One region of the Anaerotignum propionicum DSM 1682 genome, then DNA from elsewhere that is predicted to be linked to it. Evidence: a T-box and tRNA genes for the amino acid it is inferred to sense, from the RefSeq annotation. Region 1 holds a T-box; the other regions hold tRNA genes.
The links. The T-box of region 1 lies ahead of leuS (leucine--tRNA ligase). A T-box ahead of a tRNA ligase gene usually reads a tRNA of that ligase, here a tRNA-Leu.

Region 1 (5,879 bases):
ACAACAAGGGATGAGTTATGTCCATATAGTGTGGAGAGTCCGCCGCCATGATCAATGATAATTGTATAGCCATAGCCATTCATCCAACCAGAGTATGTAACCTTTCCAGCTTCTGCTGCAACAATAGCCGAACCATATGGTGCGGGAATGTCATAACCACTGTGGTTTTCGCTTCTCCCTGTTACAGGGTTAATTCTATGTACAAATCCACTGCTTAAGCTTGAGGAAGATGCTGATTTTGCAGGAACTGGCCATCCTAAAGAACCATTTCCAGTATAATAAGGTGTAGAGTTACTTGTTTGTTGAGCAATCAAATTTAGAACCTGCTGATCAGCCTTTGCATTCGCAGCAATTAACTGCTCCTGCTTCTTTACATCCTTTGCATATGACGCCATCAGAGTTTCCTTTTCAGAAATGACGCTCTTCATGCTTTCAACCTTTTCTTTTTGTACTTTTACTACTACAGCTTGTGCTGCATGGTTTTTTGTAATTTCTTCTTTCTTATTCTGAATTGTAGTTTGAATTGCTTGAAGCTGATCCAAAATATCTTTATCAAAAGACATAATATCATTCACATACTGCATTCTTAAAAATAAATCAGAAAAACTTTCAGCCTCCAAAAGAATCTCTAGATAGCCAGATGAACCCTTTTGCTGCAAAAAACGCATACGACTGCCTAATAGCTCAAACTGTCTATCTCTCTTTGCTGTTGCTTCTTCTAATTCCTTTTCTGTAGCCTTTAAAGATGCAGCCAATTCATCTAAATCAGATTGTGCATTATCCAGTTCTGCCTGCAAGCTGTTCATAACCTTATCCATAGCATCAATTTCTTGTTCCACAGATAATTGCTTGTTCTTCAAATTTTGAATTTCCTTTTTTGCTTTGTCCGTCTGCTGTGATAGTGCTTTTCTTTTTGCCTCTAATTCAGCAACGGTAGCAGCACCCGTTTGATGGGTAGGAAAAACACCAAAGGCCAAAAAGGCCGTTAAAACAAGGCAAGTAGCCTTTTTTAATATTTTCATTATAAAAACCTCATTATTATCACAATTTGTCTCTTTATATTATACAGATTTTGTGACAATTTTCAACTTTAAAACACAATTTAAATGTTTTTAATTTTCAGTTAAAATATCCCAGTTAATTTTTTTAATTTCCTGGGGGAAATTGCCCCTTTCATTGCATAAAGAAATCATATAGTCTTCCATTTGCAAGGATTTTAAAAACAATTTTTTACTTTCTATAACGATGATATTTCTGTTGCGTAAACCATCCATTACAGAAAAGCTGTCAAAGGGATAGGCTATGCCTTTTCCCATCCATTTTGTTACACTTTCTTTCCTTGTCCATAGCTGAAAAAAGAATTCTTTCTTATTTGCTTCGTCTAAACGAAAAAATATTTGCTCTTCTTCCGGTGAAAAAATTTTTGCAACTTTTGGTATTTTAGCTCTCATTTTTTCAATATCACAACCAATTGGTTCATGAGAAAAGCTGCAAATTGCAAACCGTCCAGAGTGAGACAGACTAAAGAAATACTCCTGATTGGGCAAATAAGGCATCCCTTTCTCAGTAATTTTTATCTTATCGTAAAGGGAAATTTCATTCATTGTTGAAAATGCATAACTTAATAAAAGACCTGCTGACAAAGACAGACGTTTACTTTCCTCTTTCACCATTTTTTCGACTTTGGCTTTTCGTTTCTCACCCACAAGTTCCATGGCAATCTGAAATTTTGCAGTATCTTTTAATACATCCCCATCCATCATCAGCAATTCTACCATTTCAATCACCTCATAGTACAAAAAGCAGAGCTGCTAGAGAACAAGCTCTCACAACCCTGCAATAATATTTCAATGGTTTTACTTAACAATCAGATTTACGATTCTACCGGGTACATAAATCTCTTTTACGATTTCTTTTCCGTCTAAACGACTACCCAAAGTCTCTTTCGCCTGTGCCAATACTGCTTCCTTGTCAGCATCAGAGGAAATTTCCATTGTTCCTCTTAACTTACCACCAATTTGAATGGCAATTTCAATGGTATCCTGAACAAGCTTACTTTCATCCACAACCGGCCAGCCTGCTGCAAAAACAGAGTCTTCGTGACCCAATTCTCTCCAAAGCTCCTCGGAAATATGAGGCGCAAAGGGAGCCAGCATAGTAACCACTGTTTCCAAAGTTTCCTTTGAAAGACCACCCTGCTTTTTCGCAATTTCATTAAATTTATTGGAAGATTCCATAAAACCGCTGACAATTGTATTCATTGTCAAAGCTTCTAAACGGCTGGTAATATCAGCAATCATCTTATTGCAAACAAATGCCTCTTCTTTGCTTGCTTGCACAGGTGCATCTTTATAGGTATAAACCATTTTCCAAATTTTATTTAAGAAACGGAACACCCCATCAATACCGCTATCGTCCCAATCACAATCCATTTCAGGAGGGCCTACGAACAATTCATACATTCTCAATGAGTCACAGCCATATTTCTCAACCAATTCATCGGGTGATACCACATTACCCAAGGACTTACTCATTTTGCCGCCATTCTTTGTAATCATACCTTGGTTAAACAGCTTCTGGAATGGCTCTTCAAAAGGCACCGCACCAATATCATACAGGAATTTTGTATAGAAACGTGCATACAATAAGTGCAATACAGCATGCTCAATTCCACCAACATATAAGTCAACGGGAGCCCATTTTTTCAAAGCATCCATGCTAGCCAATTGTTTATCATTATGGTTATCTACATAGCGCAAGAAATACCAGCTGGAACCAGCCCACTGTGGCATGGTATTTGTTTCTCTCTTTGCAGGCTTGCCGCACACAGGGCAAGTCGTATTCACCCACTCGTCAATATGAGCCAAAGGAGATTCTCCTGTATCCGTAGGCTTGTAGGACTCTACTTCAGGGAGCAACACAGGCAATTGATCTTCGGGAACGGGAACAGCCCCACAATGATCGCAATGGATAATTGGAATAGGTTCACCCCAATATCTTTGTCTGGAGAATACCCAGTCACGCAATTTATAGTTAACTGTTTTCTTGCCGATGCCCTTTTCTTCCATCAAATGAGGCACTTTTTTCTTTGCTTCAAATGCCTTCATTCCATTCCAATCACCGGAATTGATAATAACACCGTCACCAACATATGCTTCGGTTAAGGGCTTTTCTTCTTCTCCTTCAGGCATAATTACCTGGACGATAGGCAGTTCAAATTTTGTGGCAAACTCAAAGTCACGTTCGTCATGGGCGGGCACACACATTACCGCACCGGTACCATAATCCGCCAATACATAATCAGCAACCCAAACAGGAATTTCTTTGCCATTCACAGGGTTAACGCAATAAGTGCCAGTAAACACACCTGTTTTTTCTTTATCTGTCATACGGTCAACAGAGGATTTTGTGGAAGCATCAAAGCAATATTTCTTCACTGTTTCCTCGTATCCAGGGGCAATAAAATCATCAATTCCTTTATACTCAGGAGCCAAAACCATAAAGGTACAACCGAAAAGCGTATCAGGTCTGGTGGTATAAACAGAGATATTTTTATCACTTCCACTTACCTTAAACTCTATTTCAGCGCCGTAGCTTCTTCCAATCCAATCAGACTGCATTTTCTTTACTTTTTCAGACCAATCAAGCTTTTGCAAATCTTCCAACAATCTGTCTGCGTAAGCAGTGATTTTCAGCATCCATTGACGAAGATTTCTCTTTGTTACTGTTGAACCACAACGTTCACAAGTACCGCCGGCAGCTTCCTCATTCGCCAAAACGCATTTGCAGCTAGGGCACCAGTTTAAAGGCATTTCCTTTTCATAAGCTAAGCCCTTTTTAAACATTTGAACAAAAATCCACTGTGTCCATTTATAATAACCAGGGTCTGTTGTATCAACTTCTTTATCCCAATCATAAATTGCGCTGATTTCGTGGAGCTGGCGCTTTACGTTTGTAATATTATTTGCAGTGGCAATACGAGGATGCATATTGTTTTTAATTGCAAAGTTTTCCGCAGGTAAACCAAAGGCATCCCAGCCCATGGGGTGAAGCACCTGATAACCCTGCAAAACTTTGTATCTGCTGACAACATCACTTAAAACATAACCTCTCCAGTGACCAACATGAAGCCCTGTACCGGATGGGTATGGGAACATGTCCAGACAATAAAACTTAGGTTTTTTGTCATCCTCTACATTAATAGGATTCTTCTCCCATTCATTACGCCACTTTTTCTCAATTTCACCAAATTCATAGCGACTGTTCATACAATCTCCTCCTTAATAAAACAATCTCCCAAACAAATCTATTTCCTAAACATAGCCCAAATTTCAGTTTAATTATTCATATTTAACAAAACAGAATAAAACACCTTTAGGGTCTGGAAATTTTATATCTAAAAAATAAAAAAACCTTCGTCTCAGTTAGAGACGAAGGGATACTCCGTGTTACCACTCTAGTTTGCCAAAAGGCACACTCAAAACCGATAACGGTGGCAGCCGTTGCCGCCTACTAATCTAAAAAGATGTTCAGGGCAAAACTCCGAGGCCAGTTCCAAAACGTGTTTTTACCGACTTGCACCAACCGTCGGCTCTCTGAAAAAAACAAATCGTATTGTACTCTTCCTCATCAAAGTCTATTCATGAAAATATTTATATCATATTTACCAATAAAAATCAAGTGTTTTTGGTTGTTTTTCAAAAGAATACAGTCTACACAATTTTTTATACCGCTTTTTCTGATTCAAACTGATTGCTATACAGGCTATGATAGAAGCCTTTTTTCGCCATCAATTCTTCATGGTTCCCCCGCTCTATTATCTCACCATGGTTGATTACAGCAATCAGATCAGCGTCTTTTATGGTGCTTAAGCGGTGGGCAATGACAAAACTGGTACGCCCCTTCATCAAATTCTGCATGGCTTCCTGAATTTTCACCTCTGTACGTGTATCTACACTGCTGGTTGCTTCATCAAGAATCAATACAGAGGGGTTCGCCAAAATGGCTCTGGCGATGGCAAGCATTTGCCTTTGTCCTTGGCTCAGATTTCCGCCGCCGTCGGTTAAAACGGTATCATAACCATCGGGTAGGCGTCGAATAAATTCATGGGCATTGGCAAGCTTTGCCGCAGCAATAATTTCATCATCTTTCGCGTCTAATCTACCATAGCGAATATTTTCACGAATGGTATCTGTAAATAAATAGGTATCCTGTAAAACAATACCTAGATTTGAACGCAAGCTTTTTCGCTTGATATCCTTAATTTCTCTTCCATCAATGGTAATGGTTCCTTTATCTATATCATAAAAACGGGTCAACAGATTTATAATTGTGGTTTTTCCTGCACCGGTAGGCCCAACTAAGGCAATGGTCTGCCCCGGTTTTGCATACAAGTTCACTTCTTTCAAAATAGGATGACCCTCTTCATATGAAAAATCAACACTTGAAAGAACAACATCGCCTTTTACATCATTGAGAGCAACGGAATTCGGCTGATCTTTCATTTCCTCCGGCTCATCCAAAACTTCAAAAACTCTCTCTGCTCCGGCGAAGGCCGCCATCATGGCATTTACTTGGTTTGCTAATTCATTCAAAGGTCTTGTAAATTGCTTTGAATAAATAATAAAGTTCGAAATGGTTCCCAATGTCATAGGCATACCCATAACCATCATAAGACCACCAACAGCCACAACAATGGCATATGAAATGTTGTTCAGAGCCATCATGATTGGTGCTATGATTCCTGAAAAGATTTCTGCACGAATGCCTACTTTTAATAAATCATTATTTTTCTCAGAAAATGCCTGGGTCATTTCATCTTCTTGACAGAATACTTTAACAACCTTTTGTCCCGATATAATTTCTTCAATATAACCATT
Region 2 (5,879 bases), 610 kb from region 1:
AGAAGTGGGGAATGTAAGAAAGGAAAAAGATATTATAAGGACTTTTACCAAAGAGGATATAAGAAAAAAGCTTAAATGTTACAGCGACAATACATTTCTGGATGTAGGAATAAGATTATCATTGCAATGTTTTTTGATACTGGTATTAGACTTACTGAGTTAATAAGTACCTAAAATCCCATTTCTTGAAACGTTTCGTAGACAGAAATTTTTAGGTGGATAAATAAGTCAACCCATAAAATTGAACATCTATAATTTCTGTAAATTTCATTTTCTCTGTGGAAAATGGACTGACAAATGCGTACCCCATAGAAGACACCTAGTTAAAACGCTTGATAATTTTAAATAAATGATGTATTTTTATATTATTGGAAGGAGTTTAATACAATGAATCGTAAGGTAACAGTACTTAATATATTAACTTTTTTTTGTGCATTAAGCACTTTTATTACTTATGTGATTTTAAATGAACGTTTAATAGGGTGCGTATTAGCATCTGTGTTATGTTGTTTGCAGTGTCTGCTAATGAAACTTGCAAAAAAAGAAAGAGAAGCAAACAACTATGAAGACAAAATTGAAAAATAACTTCGAACTGACCATGATAGTTGATTATTGTGGGGGCAGTTAGGTGCTAGAGAATATTAAATAATTGGATTAAACAATATATTTGGATATGGATTTAGAAGATGATTTAAAGTTCGCCTTCAAAGGCGTTCGTAAAAATGTCAAAGAACATATTTATAATATCACACAAGTGTGGTGTTGATAATTACTTTCTTTTCTTTGACTTTTATAAAGCTAGGTATTACGGTTGGTGTTAATTCATTAAATAAAGTAAGGCAATAGCGCAGTTTAACTATAACACCCATTTTGGGTGTTTTTTTGTATTCTTACAGGGTAAAGGAGAAACAATTTAAACCAGTTGTTTTTATTTTTTCGCTTAAATGAGGATTTTTAAAATATTGGCAGACGGGACTGGGTATAATTAATGGAAAGGGATACAAATTCAGTGAAAGCATTTACGATTTGTGAAATTTTCAAATCATCCCATTTTTATTCATTCTGTATTTGTTAAAATGCATAGATATTATAGAACCAATAATTTTGTAGAGGCTTATTTATAAACGGGGTTACATAAATTACAAAATATAGAAAAAAATTGTACAAAAACAAACAAATATTTTCTACTAACATTTGCTTGTTTTCAATGAAAAAAGAATGTATATTATATAATGATAGTAAAAAATGTAATTGGAATAGAGATTTTGAAAAAGTGAACCACAGTTTTTGTCACAAAATCAGATTGTGAGGACAATATATGCATTGGTATAAGAAATTTAGGCATATTTTTCTGATTGCTATTATTTTTTTTGTAGTCACCTCTTTTCAAACATTTGAATATTTAAGTTATAGCAAAAGTATAATGCAAGAGCAAAGAAAGATTGCGTTTCGTGAAGATGCTGAGGTAATGGGATATCGATTTCAGCAGAGAATGGAGCAACAATTGATTATGCTGGAAGCTTTGGCTGATTATGTTGTAAAAGAAGATGATTTTTCAAAAGAAAATATAATTCATTTCAGAGAATATAATACTTTATTAAGTGACTTTAAGCAAATTGCAATTGCTGATATTGAAACGGGAGAGGCGGCATATTTGGATGGCATAATTGTGGATATTTCCCAAAAGAGATTTTTTCAAGAGGCACTTGGAAAAAGCCGTAGCATACAGTTCTTTCAAGAGGAAGGACGTGGGGATGAGGAAATTATCTTAACAACACCTCTTTATTCCGGAAATATATTAAAAGCCTTATTAATTGCCCATGTGAATTATGAGTCCGTGGAGAAATACATTCTTTCTGACTCATATGGCGGAGAGGGTTTTTTGTGCGTAACAGATAAACAGGGAAATATTATGGGCTGGCATCCGGGGAATAGACATTTTGATGGACAAAACAATATTTTAGCTTTTTTTAACGCAAATAACATTTCCTTAGAAAAAACTTTGGATAATGGGGCGGAGAAAGAAAATTTATTTATCTATAGCAGTGAAGGCAAGGTTTGGTATTCCTCCTATACACCCCTTGAAATAAATGGGTGGTATTTATTTTCTACGTTACCAGAGTATCTCGTTACACAAAATGATGATTTATTTGAGGAATTAAAAATAGACTTAATTGTAAAGATGCTGTTTATAAATATTGCCGCATGCATACTCATTTATTTTTTAATTAGAAATGAAAAGGCGGCGGTTGAAAAGGAAAACAATTGCTTAAGAACGGCAGAGGAAGTTGCCGGAATGATTTCCTTTGAGGGAGATTATCGAAAGGATACCTTTGTAGTCAATAATAATTATTTCAAACAATTTGGAAGAAATCCGGTTATGCACAAAATTAGTGATTTTGCTAAGCCTCATCCTTTTATCTTTGAGGAAGATAGAGAGGTTTTCATGAAATTGGGACAAGAGCTAATTGATGGTAAGGTAACGGGTAATGCCCAATATCGACTGCTGGGGAAAGATGGAAACATACAGTGGCATCAGTTTGTTTATCGTGTATGGCACGATAGACATGGCATACCATTGAAGTGTTATGGCATGATTGTACCCATTGATCAGCAGATGAAGGTAATATCAAAATTACAAATGCAGGTAGAAAAGGATCCGTTGACAGGGGTGCTCAATCGAATGGCATTTGAAATTTATGCGAATTTAAGCCTCAACGGAGAATCGGGGAGCCAGAACCATGCGTTGCTTTTACTTGATTTAGATGATTTTAAGCAGATAAATGATGGATATGGTCATGTATTGGGGGATCATGTGCTTGTTGCGACGGCAGAGCTTTTAAAGGCCTGTGTTCGTAACAGTGATTATGTTGGGCGTCTTGGCGGAGACGAATTTGCGGTGTTTCTTAAAAATGTAAATAAAGAGCAGGCTGCAAAAAAAGCTGCTGAAATATGTGAAGCCCTTGAAAAAGAAGAAATGAAGTCCGATGAGGCAATTGTTACCTGTAGTATAGGGATTGCTTGTTTTCCCCAAAATGGGGCTGACTTTAATGAATTATATTTGCGTGGCGATCAAGCGCTGTATAGAGTTAAGGGAAAGGGCAAAAACAGTTTTATGTTGGCAGATTAGATTTTGTGTAAGTATTGGAATCTGTTTGAGTATGTCAGGAAAATTTTCAAAAGGCTAGCAATAAATTTTGAAAAAACACTTGCATTATGTTGAAATATATGTTAATATGGTCAAGCAGTTTTCCATGCGGATGTGGCGGAACTGGCAGACGCACCAGACTCAAAATCTGGCGGTAGTGATATCGTGTGGGTTCGAGTCCCACCATCCGCACTAGCGAAAGCCATATATGAGTTTATACTCATATATGGCTTTTTTCGTTATTTATGACAATGTGGGATCAATGAAGATTATTATTGTTGGAGAAGAAGAGAGATGAAAATTATTAAAGTTGAAGATAGAGATTGCTGGTAGGACAACTTGTGAATAGTCAGGGAAGATTCTGTGAAAGAAACCCATTTGTTTTTGTCGTCTTGGAGATAGACAATATTCAAAAATATATTTCATAGACTTTAGCAAATATTCCGAAATAAGTGTACACAGTGAGGCAATCAGTTTGACGATCTCTTTCAGCATAATGGCTAAAGAAACTTATTTTCAATTCGGATACTAAATAAAAGATAGAATATTTCCAACCGTTAAATAACATATTTCCTAGGTTAACTTTCGCATATTCTTTTTTATTATAAACTTCATATATATATTTTTATAAAAATTATTAAACGGGGGATCAATAATGTGCACTTCTATAACAATGAAAACAATTGAAAATAAAAGTTTTTTTGGGAGAAATATGGATTTTTCTCATGATATTGACCCTCATTTTTTTGTAGCGCCGCGGCAATATACATGGAAAAGTGCTGCAGATATGAAAAGAATTACAACAAAGTATAAATTTATTGGCATCGGGCAACAGCTAGAAGGGCTTTTAGCCTTTTTCGATGGAGTGAATGAAACAGGTTTTGCAGCTGCGGCTCTTTATTTCAGCGGATATGCAAAATATGATTCCCTTTACCATAACACAAAAAAAATTCAGCTTGCTGCTTTTGATTTTTTGAAATATTTGCTTGGAGGATGCGCAACAGTATTTGATGTAAAGCAAGCCGTTAAGGAAGTAAGCCTTATCGGCATCGCTGATCCTGTAACAAAGACCGCCGCCCCCCTTCATTGGATTGCCACAGATAAAGGCGGAAGATGTGTTGTTATTGAGAAAACCGAAAAGGGCTTTGCCGTTTTTCAAAATCAAATTGGCGTGCTTGCGAATGCACCGGATTTCCCCTGGCATATGGCAAATCTAAATAATTATTGCAACATCACTTCGACTCAACGTGAAGATGTCCAATGGGGGAAGTTGAAGCTTTCTCCACCCAGTCAAGCAGGAGGCACCCTTGGACTGCCAGGAGGATTTGCTTCACCTGAAAGATTTGTGCGCACAGCATTTATAAAAACCCATGCATCTACACCCCCGGATGATGATTCAGCCGTTGAACTTTGTTTTCAGTGTCTGAAAAGTGTAAGCATCCCTAAGGGTGTTGTAATCACAGGACGTAATACATCAGATTATACCTTGTACACGGCTTTTGTAAACCAAGAAAAAGGGGAATATTTCGTGAATACCCATACCAACCAGCAAATTTACAAGGCATCCATAAATGAAAGAAAATACGAACAATTGGGTCAAGAGCTTTTGGATTTGGGCTCTATATTTAAGCCTGTAGAGTTTCTGCCATTTTGCCATTAAATCTTACGATATTTTTTTTCAGCGTTGATGTATTTGACAATGAAAAGTTAGAAAACAAATTAGAGAGGCTCATGTAGTTCCACAGGTGAAAAATATTGGTTTCTTTTTTATAATAAAGATATACATTAATAAAACACAGCAATTACCCCCCGTTTACAGCTCGAGGTACTTTGCTGTGTTTTTAGTTTAAACTGCGAAGCAGGAACAATTGCCTAGTATCCTTATTTATTGATAAAGTTATTATATAGGGTACTTGGATATGATTCTTAAGGGTTGGAGTAAAACATTATTAAAGCATGTCCGAAAATGGCTGGATATTATGAATGAAGAAGTCTATAATTTGAAATAAGGAGGCGAGCATGTATGCCAGAAAAGGATAGCGCTCTTTATGCCGCATTTGTAGCAAAGGATTCACGTTTTGATGGACGTTTTTTTGTAGGTATTTCTTCCACGGGCATATACTGCCGCCCTGTATGTCGGGCTCGGCAACCAAAAGAAGCGAACTGCACCTTTTATGCTACTGCAGCACAAGCTGAACAAGAGGGATACCGTCCTTGCCTTTTATGTAGACCCGAACTTGCACCGGGAACCTCCATAACTGACGCTACAGCTATGCTGGCACACAAGGCGGCAAGAGTGTTAGAAGAAAAATGTGGAACCGGAGATCGTTTAGAGGAAATTGCCGGGCTGCTTGGTTGTACGGATCGACATTTACGCAGAGTGTTTACAAAAGAATATAATGTGACCCCTCTTCAGTATCTTCAGACATGTAGGCTGTTGCTTGCTAAAAATTTACTTACTGACACAAATCTAAATGTATTAGATGTTGCATTGGCGTCTGGTTTGGAAGCCTAAGGCGGTTTAATGATGTTTTCAAAAAGCATTATCAGCTTACCCCTACATCATTAAGAAAACAGGCTGTAGCAGAAAGTCAAAGAAATGGCGAAATTACCTTAGCGTTAGGGTATCGCCCGCCTTATCGTTGGGAAGAAATGCTGAAATTCTTGGCAGGGCGGGCAATTGAAGGTATTGAGGTGGTAAAGAATGACGAATATATGCGCACTGTTCATT
Region 3 (5,879 bases), 680 kb from region 1:
TAGAAATGATTTCCGTAAAAACCAAATTAGAAAACTAATCCAAAAAATAAATAAGACTTCAGAATTAAATTGTGAATTGTTTTTATCACAGCTCGAACATAATATTTATAATGTGGATGAAGAAGGTTGGGATGTATTAATTGCTTTTATGCTACTGGGGCGGTTGATAAATTCTTCCTCTGAACAGCAGGAAACAATAATAAAACTGGTTAACGAATTGGCATCTACTTAATATTTATAGCCTAATATTATATTATCATTTTTAAAGCTAAAAAATTGCACACAAAAGGCTATGGTCTCAAAAAGGGATAGCCAATACGGTCATCCCTTTTTTTATTTCGTTTCAATAAAGCAAAAGCCGAACAACTCGACTATAAATTGAGTGTTCGGTTTATATACTATTTTTTCAATATGATTTTTGATATTAACTTTATTGTTAAATTTTCTTGTTGATTTGAGGTTACATTTTGTATAAAATATTTTCTCTCGTCCACTGGCAGCAATGAAGATGCAATCAATAACGCCCTTTGTGTCCAAATGCCAAGATTAAGATATTCTTGTTTGATTTCTCTAATCCATGCTACTGCATCTGAAGTATACGCTGCCAAAATAATTTCTCTTTTTACATAGTCATTAGAGCTACCAAACAAATTTATTAGGTTAGAAATGTGATTAAACTTGTTTGTATATGAAAATAAATTTAATATTGTTATCTGAAAAAAGTCATTTGATTTTATGATTTCATTTTTTAGTAATCCTAATAACTGTCTACCAACTTCTCTAAGCCCTGCACCGCTACTATCGGCTATTGAAGCAAAATATAACGCTATATCATTAATTGCTGGTATTAATCTATCAAACTCTTTGACTGTTACACCAAGTGCAGTATCAACACCCACTTTGCTTAATCTCTTATAAAACCATCTAATTCTCTGATAATCCAAATCACCATCTAAATATTCTAATAATATTTTTTGCAACGTTTCCTCGGAAAAGAATTCCTTATTAATATCATCAAGATTTACGTAATCTGTATCTCCATATAATCTGTCTAAATGGTTTGATAATACGGTATTCATTTCTTTTTCTAATTCGCTAATTGGGTTATCGACTAACATATCATCGCAATAAGCTTCAAACTCTTCTTGATTAAAAATTCTAGTTTTATTCCGTTGCATATTCAACTTTAAGCTGTCTAATATTTTTGCCATTTCATAGATTACAATTCTTGCTTGGACTTCTGAATCGGTAAATATTATTATATCATCAGCATATCTGCAAAATTCATACCCTTTACAAATTAATCCCTCATCCAGAGGTATTAAACACATTTCTGCATATATATGTGATGCATGTGGTCCAGTGGGAATGCCCTGAGATGTTGTTTGAGTAGTATTTTGAAGCAAATTCTTAATCGCTTTTATTACTTGATTCTCAAATCCACACGCAATAAGTTGATTCTCCAAAGTATGGTGATAAATTCTATTGTAAAAATCTGCTATATCTATATAAACTGCATGTGAGTACCATGCAATATTTTCTTTGGATGTACTCCAAAAATTATACCATGCTTCTGCCTTATCATATAAATCGCCGTTTTCATTCGGAGAAAATCTATAGTTAAAAACCATTTTTTTTCAATAGGTATACGTTTCTTTTCTATTTTATCGCCAAATTGATATGTAATTGCAACAAACAATATATTATCTATTGGATCAAGTTGCATTGCGACTCTATATGAATATTCATCCTTAGGAATTATAAATCGTCTATATGGTTGCCATTTATAAGCTCCAATATCAAGATTACATAACTCTCTTACTAGTGCTTCTTCATCTTCAAATAAAATATTATATTCTTTTAGAACAGGAAACAAATCAGTATCTCTCTTGTGCTTTATATGATTAATTGCCCATTTTATTGAAATAGCATCCAATTTCATATATTAACCTCCCCACCAACATATACAATTTATCGTCAAAAATAAGCAAAGTTTTAATTTATTATATCAAGAAATGCTATGTAGGTATACCCCTCACTGTAAAATATTAGGAAGAACAATTAAAATAGATATCCATTTCTCAATTTATTCTAATAAAAGCAAAAACCCGAACGACTCACCTATAAAGTGAATGTTCGGGTTATGTGCGTTAAGTGCGGATGGTGGGACTCGAACCCACACGATATCACTACCGCCAGATTTTGAGTCTGGTGCGTCTGCCAGTTCCGCCACATCCGCAAGTAAAACTGCTTGCTTATATTATCATAAAAAAATATATAATGCAAGCAGTTTTTTAATTTTTTTGTAAAATTTACATTTTTTCCGGTTCTGGATATGTTTCACCAAAGGTATCAACGCTTACTTTTACCATAACCTGATCCTCAACGGGGCGGTCACCACGGCTGGTAGGAGCGGTTGCAATGGTATCCACCACATTCTGTCCATCTATTACTTTGCCGAAAGCGGCATACTGTCCATCCAAATGGGGGGATTTTTCATGCATGATAAAGAACTGAGAGCCTGCACTGTTGGGATTCATTGCGCGAGCCATGGAAAGCACACCTTTATCGTGCTTCAAGTCATTTTTCACGCCATTCATGGAAAATTCACCACGAATCTGATATCCGGGTCCGCCCATACCTGTGCCATCGGGGCATCCGCCCTGAATCATAAAGCCATTAATGACGCGATGGAAAATCAGGCCGTTATAATAGCCTTTATTCACCAAGGAAATAAAATTATTTACCGTATTGGGAGCGATTTCAGGATACAGCTCTGCTTTGATTACATTGCCGTTTTGCATTTCAAACGTTATAACAGGATTTTTTGCCATGAGTATCTTCCTTTCATGATCAGCATTTTATTTTAATTTGCCCATTGCAAACCGAGGCATACAGAAAAAAGCAAAAGAATGCCAAGGTTTGGTAAGGGGATAGCTTGGCTCATTATAGCATAATGCCTATGCGGACGCAAATATTCCTTAAATATTTTCAAATCTTAAAGTGACCATCACCAGCTCAGGGCGGTTAAAAATGCGGAAAGGAAAGGTGCTGTTGCCTAAACCGCGGCTGACAATCATTGCAGTATCCTTTTTCTCATAAACGCCAGAAGTATAGGTGGGGAAAAAGCCTTGATTCGGAGCAAAAATGCCGCCAAGAAAGGGCAGTCTAATTTGTCCCCCATGGGCATGGCCTGTAAAAGCTAAATTTATCCCACTCTCCACATAGGTCTCAAATAGTTCGGGACGATGAGAAAGAAGAATTTGAAAAACATCTTCATGGGACCCTTTTATTAGGGTGGAAAGTACGGCTTGGTAATAAGGGTTCACCCGTTTGTCCGCAAGGCCAATGAGGGCAATGGTGTCTCCGTTTTTTTGTAGAATGGTTTTTCCGTTTTCCAAAACAGTAACACCTGATTCTGTTAATTGCTCAGAAAGCTCCTCAAAATAGCCTGATTGGTGTTCATGATTGCCACTGACATAATAAACGGGGGCAATATTCACTGCACCCTCAACGAAAGTCATAGCTGTGTCCAGATTGGTGCGATTACGGTCAATTAAATCACCGGTGATAACGATAATATCTGGTGCTGCATTTCTAATTTTTTCAAGTATTTTTTCTTGGTTTTGACCAAAACTCTTATTTTGCAAATCAGAAACCTGTAAAATTTTATAGCCATCAAACCCCTTGGGGACCTCTTTCGAATATGTGGTTTCTGTCAGTGTAAGCCCATTATTTTGCCAATATAAAAAGCCTGCGAGACAGACCAAGGAGCAAATTGCTTTGTTCTTAAAAAATTTCAAATAGTTCACCGCCATTTTTATTCATTTCTTTTCATTATAAAGAGGTTTTCGTTGGAAAACAAGAGCGCGTCTCTAGGAAGTATATAATTGACAGAAAGTTCATTCTAACTTTACTTACCTTAGGTGTCTAAGTAGACTTATCCCAATTGATGACTTGTTTTATTCGTGGTATACTGAGTAAATGGAATTAAACGATAAAATTTGACTGTGCATTTCTACATTATCTTTCCGTTGGTGTGAAGCGGTTATAATATTATAGTTTTAGAGCTGGAGTATAAAAATTTTGATAATTTGTATAATTTGCAAAAAGGAGGGGTGGCATGAGAACAATTTTTCATATTGACGTCAATAGTGCGTTTTTAAGTTGGAGTGCGGTAAAAATGTTAAAAGAGGGCAGTATGTTAGATTTGCGTACCGTTCCCTCAGCTGTTGCGGGAGATAGTGAAAGCCGCAGAGGCATAATACTTGCAAAAAGCACCCCTGCCAAAAAATATGGCATTTCCACAGGGGAACCAAAGGGCTTTGCTTTGCAAAAATGCCCGGAATTAATTTGTGTTCCTCCTGACTTTTCTTTGTATACCAGAAATTCGGAAGAAATGTTTCGCATCCTTTCTCAATACTCCGACCGTGTAGAACCCTTTAGTATTGATGAAGGTTTTCTTGACTATACGGGAATGGAATACCTTTTTGGTACACCCTTGGAGGGGGCTGAAAAAATAAAAGAGCATATTAAAAAAGAATTGGGTTTTACTGTAAATATTGGCATTAGTGTAAACAAGCTTTTGGCAAAAATGGCTGGAGAATTGGAGAAGCCGGATAAAATCATCACGCTCTTTCCTGAAGAGTTGGAAAAAAAGCTATGGCCTTTGCCTGTGGAAGAAATGTTTATGGTGGGCAGAAGAATTGGTCCACGACTGAGGAAGATGGGCATCCGAACCATTGGGGAATTGGCAAAGTATCCTGCTGCTCTTTTGGAAAAGGAGTTCAAAAGCTATGGCAGAATGCTGAATGCTTATGCCAATGGGATAGATGATACTTCGGTTGCTCATGTGGAAACAGTGCAGGAGGTGAAAAGTGTTGGGAACAGCACCACCATCCCTTATGATGTGGAGGAGCGGGAAGAGGCTTACAAAATACTTCTTTCCTTGTCGGAAACGGTTTCTATGCGATTGCGAGAGGGTAGGTTTTGTGCAAGAGAAATTGGCGTGGTAATTAAAACCACTGATTTTCAAGTGTACTCCCATCAAACAAAGCTGTTGAATGCCATTGATTGTACCAATGCGGTTTATGAAACAGCTAAAAAGGTTTTTGATGAAGCATGGAAGAAGGAACCCATCCGCCATCTAGGGATTCGTGCAGCACATTTATGCAGTGACGAGTGCATTCAGCTTTCCATTTTGGATGAGGACTGGAGCAAGGAGAAGCAGGCGGATGCCGCCATGGATATTCTTCGTGGGAAGTACGGACGAGAAACGGTGGTTAGATCTACTTTTATTGGCGGCATTGAGCCTGCCTACGGTGGGGGAAGCTTAAAGATAAATCATCTAAAGAAATGATCTTGGCACTTAAAAGGGATGTTAAATTACTTCATTATAAATTTCTTCATATCTCATGAAGCATCGTGTAGTGTCAAATGGTGCGTGCACAACGGGTAAGTTAGAATTTAGTCTGTTCCGAATAAGAAAGGAAGTGGCCTTTCCTCTGTTTCTTTGGGTGTTCTGAATTTTCTTCCCAAAAAGGCTGATATGAAGGGATATTCGGGTGAATTATGAAGATAACATTAGAGCATATAAAAAGATAAAGAAAAGTATTTAGATTGATTATTATTTTTGGCGGTTTTTTTGTTTAAATATTAAGACGAAGTTTTTCAATAGGATTGGCATCTATAACAAGTCAAATACATGGGAAACATGTAGAAGATGAAATAAGGAGGAACAATTATGACGGATATAGAAAAAATTTTTTCTGAGGAATGGATGAAAAAGGCAGAGCAGGCAAAGGGATTGGAAGGTTATAATTCTGCAAAGCTTATAAAGGAAATTCAGCAGTATGGAGGTGTTTCCGTAGCTCGCAGAG

Region 2: it encodes a tRNA-Leu, which carries the amino acid that the T-box ahead of leuS (leucine--tRNA ligase) is inferred to sense. The anticodon was not compared.
Region 3: it encodes a tRNA-Leu, which carries the amino acid that the T-box ahead of leuS (leucine--tRNA ligase) is inferred to sense. The anticodon was not compared.

What each region holds. Positions count from the first base shown of each region.
Region 1 is NZ_CP014223.1:1,588,172-1,594,050, forward strand. It holds gene CPRO_RS07525 (murein hydrolase activator EnvC family protein) at 1-1,022, opposite strand, end outside; gene CPRO_RS07530 (4'-phosphopantetheinyl transferase family protein) at 1,113-1,778, opposite strand; gene leuS (leucine--tRNA ligase) at 1,857-4,268, opposite strand; T-box leader at 4,424-4,642, opposite strand; gene CPRO_RS07540 (ABC transporter ATP-binding protein) at 4,725-5,879, opposite strand, start outside.
Region 2 is NZ_CP014223.1:2,200,037-2,205,915, reverse strand. It holds gene CPRO_RS10245 (hypothetical protein) at 388-585, shown strand; gene CPRO_RS10240 (sensor domain-containing diguanylate cyclase) at 1,424-3,130, shown strand; tRNA gene CPRO_RS10235 (tRNA-Leu) at 3,257-3,340, shown strand; gene CPRO_RS10230 (linear amide C-N hydrolase) at 3,804-4,808, shown strand; gene CPRO_RS15810 (bifunctional transcriptional activator/DNA repair enzyme AdaA) at 5,172-5,663, shown strand; gene CPRO_RS15805 (AlkA N-terminal domain-containing protein) at 5,627-5,879, shown strand, end outside.
Region 3 is NZ_CP014223.1:910,905-916,783, forward strand. It holds gene CPRO_RS04415 (helix-turn-helix domain-containing protein) at 1-232, shown strand, start outside; gene CPRO_RS04420 (RNA-directed DNA polymerase) at 399-1,535, opposite strand; gene CPRO_RS15705 (hypothetical protein) at 1,505-1,942, opposite strand; tRNA gene CPRO_RS04430 (tRNA-Leu) at 2,156-2,239, opposite strand; gene CPRO_RS04435 (peptidylprolyl isomerase) at 2,313-2,834, opposite strand; gene CPRO_RS04440 (metallophosphoesterase) at 2,982-3,803, opposite strand; gene CPRO_RS04445 (DNA polymerase Y family protein) at 4,124-5,359, shown strand; gene CPRO_RS04450 (hypothetical protein) at 5,744-5,879, shown strand, end outside.